DNA from 2 places in the Pseudomonas sediminis genome. Region 2 is predicted to be linked to the other one. Evidence: riboswitches for the same ligand, from Rfam matches in the RefSeq annotation. Region 2 holds a riboswitch; the other holds the start of a gene.
The links. Region 2 has a riboswitch for cobalamin ahead of cobG (precorrin-3B synthase). Riboswitches for the same ligand answer to the same signal wherever they lie in the genome.
Positions count from the first base shown of each region.

Region 1 (3,473 bases), 670 kb from region 2:
CCGGCCTCGGCGTGATCGAGCTGACCATCGCCCTGCACTACGTCTTCGACACCCCCGATGACCGTCTGGTGTGGGATGTCGGCCATCAGGCCTACCCGCACAAGATCCTTACCGGTCGTCGCGAACGCATGGGTACGCTGCGCCAGAAGGACGGCCTGGCCGCCTTCCCGCGGCGCAGCGAGAGCGAGTACGACACCTTCGGCGTCGGCCACTCCAGCACCAGCATCAGCGCGGCGCTGGGTATGGCCATCGCAGCCCGCCTGAAAGGCGAGAAGCGCAAGAGCGTGGCGGTGATCGGTGACGGTGCCCTGACCGCCGGCATGGCCTTCGAGGCGCTCAACCACGCCACCGACGTCAACGCCAACATGCTGGTGATCCTCAACGACAACGACATGTCGATCTCCAAGAATGTCGGCGGCCTGTCCAACTACCTGGCCAAGATCATCTCCAGCCGCACCTACGCCAGCATGCGTGAGGGCAGCAAGAAGATCCTCTCGCGCCTGCCCGGCGCCTGGGAAATCGCGCGCAAGGTCGAGGAACACGCCAAGGGCATGCTGGTGCCCGGCACCCTGTTCGAAGAATTGGGCTGGAACTACGTCGGCCCGATCGACGGCCACGACCTGCCCACCCTGGTGACCACACTACGCAACATGCGCGACCTCGACGGCCCGCAGTTCCTGCATGTGGTGACCAAGAAGGGCAAGGGCTTCGCCCCGGCCGAGCTTGATCCCATCGGCTACCACGCCATCACCAAGCTGGAACCGGTGACTCCGGTCGCCGCGCCCAAGAAACCCAGCGGCCCGAAATACTCCAACGTGTTCGGCCAGTGGCTGTGCGACATGGCCGCAGCCGACAACCGCCTGGTTGGCATTACCCCGGCGATGAAGGAAGGCTCGGATCTGGTGGCCTTCAGCGAGCGCTTCCCCGAGCGCTACTTCGACGTCGCCATTGCCGAGCAGCACGCCGTCACCCTCGCCGCCGGCATGGCCTGCGAAGGTGCCAAGCCGGTGGTGGCGATCTACTCCACCTTCCTCCAGCGCGCCTATGACCAACTGATTCACGACGTGGCCGTGCAGCATCTCGACGTGCTGTTCGCCATCGACCGCGCCGGCCTGGTCGGCGAGGACGGCCCGACCCACGCCGGCAGCTTCGACCTGTCCTACCTGCGCTGCATCCCCGGCATGCTGGTGATGACGCCAAGCAACGAGAACGAGATGCGCCGCATGCTCAGCACCGGCCACCTGTTCGACGGCCCGGCGGCGGTGCGCTACCCGCGCGGCACCGGACCCAATGCAGCGCTGGATGCTGGTCTGGAGCCGCTGGAAATTGGCAAGGCGGTGGTACGCCGCCAGGGCAAGGGCGTCGCCCTGCTGGCCTTCGGCGTGCAACTGGCCGAAGCCCTGCGCGTCGGTGAAACCCTGGATGCCACGGTGGTCGACATGCGCTTCGTCAAACCCCTGGACGAAGCCCTGCTGCGCGAACTGGCAGGCAGCCACGCGCTGCTGGTGACCATCGAAGAAAACAGCATCATGGGCGGCGCCGGTAGTGCGGTCAGCGAATTCTTCGCCGCCGAGAACATCCAGCTGCCGATGCTGCACCTGGGCCTGCCCGACTACTACGTCGAGCACGCCAAGCCCAGCCAGATGCTCGCCGAGTGCGGTCTCGACGAAGCCGGCATCGAACGCGCGGTGCGTCAACGCCTGAGCCTGCTGCAGGCCTGAGCATGAAGCCCGCTCATCGCTGAATGAGCGGCGCTTGCTTGTGATTCATATGCGTGCGCACTAAGGTGCGCGCCATTCATGTTCCGCCAGGGTGCGCTGCGCAAGCAGTGTTAAACGGGAAGTCGGTGCGCTCATCACGAGCAATGCCGACGCTGCCCCCGCAACGGTAATCGACTGCACCCGCTGAGCGTGCGCCACGTCCAACAGCCGCTGGGCCCTGCCTGAGAAGGCGGACATGGGTCGAGAGCCCGGAGACCGGCCAAGGCGGTGCGACCGGTGTTGCGGAGGGCAGCACGGTCAAGCGCCGTCCTGCGCTTGCGCCTGCCCTCCTCGACCGTCTGCCGACCGCTGAGGAAAGAGAATGAAACTGTCCCGTCTGGCTCTGGCCATCGCCGTCATGCCAGGTCTCTCGCTGGCCGCCGAGCCCTACGTGGCCGAGCCGCTGGTCGTCACCTCCGGGCGCCTGGCCGAACCGCAAGCGCAGGCTACCGCGGCGACCACGGTGTTCGAGCGGGACGACATCGAACGTCTGCAGGTCAGTAGCGTGCCCGACCTACTCAGCCGCGTGCCCGGTGTGTCTATCGTACAAAGCGGCGGTCGCGGCAGCCTCACCAGCCTGTTCCTACGTGGTGCCAACGCCAACCAGACCTTGGTGTTGGTCGATGGCGTACGCCTGAATGCCGCCGCCAGCGGCCTAGCCCGTCTGGAGTTTCTCAGCCCCGAGCAGATTGATCGTATCGAGGTCGCGCGCGGCGCCCGCTCGGCGCTTTACGGTTCCGACGCCATTGGCGGTGTGATCCAGATATTCACTCGGCGCGGCGAGGATGGCCTGCAGCCGCGCCTGCGCCTGGCCGCTGGCAGTCAGAAGACCTTCGAGCGCAGCCTGGGTCTGGCCGGCGGCGACCAGCGCACCCGCTTCGACCTCGGCGCCAGCCTGGTCGAACGCGCCGGCTTCGACCGTTCCCAGGACGGCCGCGGTTACGACAACGATCACGACGGCCTGCGCCGCAAGGCCTTCAACCTGAGCCTGGAGCATCGCTTCAACGACCGCCTAAAGGGCGGCCTGAGCCTGCTCGAGCAACGTGGCGAGAGCGAGTACGACGACCTGTTCAGTTTCGATCCGGGCAACCCCAGCGAACGCTTCAGCGTCTCCAGCATCGCCGGCCATCTCGAAGCACAACTCGCCGACGACTGGAGCAGCCGTCTGGAACTCGGCCATAGCGAGGATAAGAGCGAGAACCGCGACCCGCTGAATGCCGACAACAACTATGTCTACAACACGTACCGCGACAGCGCCGGCTGGATCAACACCCTGCGACTCGGCGACGCTCACCAGTTGCTGCTCGGCCTCGATTGGTACGAAGACCGCCTTGGCAGCGACAGCGACTTCAGCCGCAGCAAACGCTGGAACCGGGCTGCTTTCGTCCAACACCGCTATCGTGGCAACGGCTTCGCCACCGAACTGGGCCTGCGCCACGACGACAACCAGCAGTTCGGCAGCGAGGACAGTTGGAGCGCAGCGCTGACGCTGGACCTGGCCGAGCATCTGGATCTGGTGCTGAGCTACAGTGAGGGTTTCCATGCGCCCACTTTCAACGACCTCTACTTCCCGACCATTCCGTTCTACGGCGGCAACCCGGATCTCGCCCCGGAACGTTCGAAAACCTACGAGGCACAACTGCGTGGCGATCACCTGGATACCCGGTGGAGCCTGTCAGCCTACCGTACCGAGGTCGAGGATCTGATCACAGT
Region 1 is NZ_CP154631.1:1,045,776-1,049,248, forward strand. Features, by position in the region: gene dxs (1-deoxy-D-xylulose-5-phosphate synthase) at 1-1,721, shown strand, start outside; cobalamin riboswitch at 1,794-1,999, shown strand; gene AAEQ75_RS05000 (TonB-dependent receptor domain-containing protein) at 2,083-3,473, shown strand, end outside.
Region 1: another riboswitch for cobalamin. It lies ahead of AAEQ75_RS05000 (TonB-dependent receptor domain-containing protein); the one in region 2 lies ahead of cobG (precorrin-3B synthase).

Region 2 (3,473 bases):
ACATCCTCGTAGGACAGCGGCGGGGCGAGCTTCTCGGTGGTCACCGGGTAGACCAGCGGCAGGCGCTGCTGGGCGGCGTCCAGATGTTCCTCAATGATGCTGAAGGCATTACCGCCATGGCCGGCATTGTGCTTGGCCTTGGCCACGAAATAGGCCACCACGGGCGCCGATTTCAGCAGGCGCAGCGCCTTGAGGGTAAGCAGCTCGGGGTCGCCGGGGCCGACGCCCAGACCAAGCAGACGGCCAGCCATCACTCCACCTCCGAGGCGAGGGCGTTGACTGCCGCCACTGCCATGGCGCTGCCGCCGCGGCGACCACGGACGATCACGTAGGGCACGCCACGGCTGTCTGCGGCCAGGGCATCCTTGGATTCCGCCGCGCCGATAAAGCCCACCGGCATACCGATGATCAGCGCCGGCTTGGGTGCGCCCGCATCGAGCATTTCCAGCAGGTAGAACAGCGCGGTGGGCGCATTGCCGATCACCACCACGCTGCCTTCCAGATGCTCGCGCCAGTGCTCCAGGGCCACCGCCGAGCGGGTGTTGCCGACTTCGCGGGCCAGCTCCGGTACGCCGGCGTCGTGCAGGGTACAGATCACTTGGTTGTTAGCCGGCAGGCGCGGGCGGGTGATGCCCTCGGCGACCATGCGCGCATCGCAGAGGATCGGCGCACCGGCCAGCAGCGCTGCTCGGCCAGCGGCGCCAGCACCGGGGGAGAAGCGCAGGTCCTCCACCACATCGACCATGCCGCAGGCGTGGATCACCCGCACGGCGAGTTTTTCCAGGTCGGCGGGAATGCCGTTGAGGTTGGCCTCGGCGCGGATGGTGGCGAAGGAGCGGCGGTAGATTTCCTGGCCGTCGCGGATGTAATCAAGCATCGGGGGTTCCTGCGGGGTGTTGGCGGGCGAACCAGGCGCCGGCTTCGTCGATGGTCATGGCTGGCACCAGTAGGAGGCCAAAGCCGGGCGCCTCGGGCGTGCGTTGATAGAGCTGGTAGTGGTCGGGCGTGCTGGCCAGCAGGGTATAGGGCTGCACGCGGGCGCTGGCGCAACTGCGCGGGCAGGCGCTGAGATGCACCTGCGGGCGGGCACCGCTTTCGTGCAGCAACTCTGCCAGGTGCAGGGCGTGGTGTTTGCTATCGGCCAGGCCGCGCGCGCAGGCCGCCGAGCCGGTGCAGGCGACCAGACCAAGCAGTGGCTCGTCGGCATGGTTCAACAGGCCCAGTTCACCCAGCGCGACCAGCAATTTGTCGGCCTTTTGCTCCGCCACATTGCCTAGCAGCACGCCTTGCCAGGGGGTTAGGCGCAGCTCGCCGTCGCCATGCCGCTCGCTCAGATCGGCGAGGGCGAGGAGTTGCTCTGCATGCAGACGGCCCAACTGAGCGCCGGCTGCGACCATGCACAGGCTTCTCTGTGCTTGTGGATAAATACCTGCCGGTGGGCGCATGAGCGTCGCGCTGGGCTGCCAATTGACCGGCACCGGTTGCAAGGGAAAATGCAGGCGCGTCTGCAGACGTTGCAGCAGTTCGTCGACTGGGATCTGTTGCAGCAACTGGCGCATGCGAGATTGCTCGGGAGTCGCCAGTTCGAGGAACAGCAGCAGGAGCTGGCGTACCAGCTCGACTGCCTGGGTCGCCTCGATGCGCGCCAGAGGCGCCTCAAAGGGGCAGCCGGCCAGGCCCAGCAGCAGGTGCTGGTCGTCCTCGGCGGTCAGCCACAGGTCGTGGGGGTGTTCGCGCATGGCCAGGGCTTCGCCGCCGTCCAGTTGCAGGGCGAACTTGGGTGACAGGGCATGCAGCGCCGGGGTGTCCTGCAGCAGGTCGAGCAATTGGTTGGCCAGCGGACGCACGTCCATCCGCGCCTGCGGGTCGAGGCCGGCGGCGGGGCTGAGCATCAGGTTGCGCACGTCATCGGCGGCGGCCACCCGGGGGCCGAGTCCAGCGGCGAGCAGGGCATCGATCAGCGGCGCTTCCTGACCGGGCAGCACGCCGCGAATCTGCAGGTTGCTGCGGTTGGTCAGCTCCAGCACGCCACTGGCATGCTGCCGCGCTGCCTCGGCAATCGCCCGCGCCTGGGTGCCGAGCAGCACGCCGCCGGGCAGCTTGATGCGGCAGATGCCACCGTCCAGCGCAGGCACGATGCGCAGCAGGCCGGGGCAGGCGGAAGGGCGGACGGATGTGGGCAAGCGGTCACCTGTGGATAACGACGCGGCGACCGAACCAGCGAAATCCCATAGGGGACTCCATGGCATCGGTACACCCCGCCCGATGTTGGCACTCGCGACCAGCGTTCGTCGGCAGGTCTCCTGGCTGACAGGTCTTGATCCGCTGCGCCTTCCCGGTACAGGCCGTTGAAAAACTATCTGCGTTGGCAATACGGCGTTAAAAACGGCCTCAAAATGCTCATTTACAACATGTAAACTGCGCTTTTTCGGTCGTTTTTGCCTTGTCTTGCCTGCCTCGCTTACGTTTTTCAGCGGCCTGTTTCCAGTGGCCGATTGCGTTGGACTCGCTGTTTACAGTTGCGGGGGCAGCCACGGTTTTACCGTGTTCCCTCTTGGGGAAACTCTGAAATGGCCATTTACCGTCACTCCCGCGAAGGCGGGAGCCCAGATGGTACTGAGATTCTGGATTCCCGCCTGCGCGGGAATGACGACTATTTCAGAGTTTCCTTAGGCCCTTTACTGAGTCGTATCGACTCAAGGGCACCGACGAAGGCGCTATTATGCCCGCTTTGCCCCGAGCGCGGACAGGCGGTCCGTCGGGCCTGTGCGAGGACATTGGATGAAACCCTGGTTGACCCTGGTCGGCATCGGCGAAGACGGCTATCCCGGCCTGGGCAAGGCCGCGCGCCGCGCACTGTTGGCGGCCACGCGTATTGTCGGTGCACCGCGCCAGCTGGCGCTGTTGCCACCGTGTATCACGGGCGAGCGGGAAACCTGGCCGAGCCCCTTCGACCTGCAACCGCTGCTGGCGAAGCGTGGCGAGGCGGTGTGTGTGCTGGCCAGTGGCGACCCGATGTTCTACGGCGTCGGCGCCAGCTTGGCACGCCAGGTGCCGGCCGACGAGTTGCAGGTATTGCCGGCGCCGTCCTCGGTGTCGCTGGCGGCGGCGCGCCTGGGCTGGCCGTTGCAGGAGGCTGAGGTGGTCTCCCTGGTCGGCCGGCCGCTGGCCACGCTCAATGCCCGGCTATATCCCGGTACGCGCCTGCTGGTGTTGAGCGCCGATGGTGACACCCCTGCGCAGGTCGCCGAAGCCTTGTGCGCACGTGGTTTCGGCGCCAGCTGCCTGACCCTGCTGGAACACCTTGGCGGGCCTGACGAGCGCCGTATCGAGGGCCTGGCCGCGAGCTGGAACCTGCCACGCGGTGCCGATCTCAATCTGCTGGCCGTGGCGTGCCTGGCCGACGCCGGCGCGCAACTGCTGCCACCGACCTGCGGCCTGCCGGACGACGCCTACCGCCACGACGGGCAACT
Region 2 is NZ_CP154631.1:1,715,227-1,718,699, reverse strand. Features, by position in the region: gene AAEQ75_RS08195 (precorrin-2 C(20)-methyltransferase) at 1-251, opposite strand, end outside; gene AAEQ75_RS08190 (precorrin-8X methylmutase) at 251-877, opposite strand; gene cobG (precorrin-3B synthase) at 870-2,183, opposite strand; cobalamin riboswitch at 2,277-2,601, opposite strand; gene cbiE (precorrin-6y C5,15-methyltransferase (decarboxylating) subunit CbiE) at 2,782-3,473, shown strand, end outside.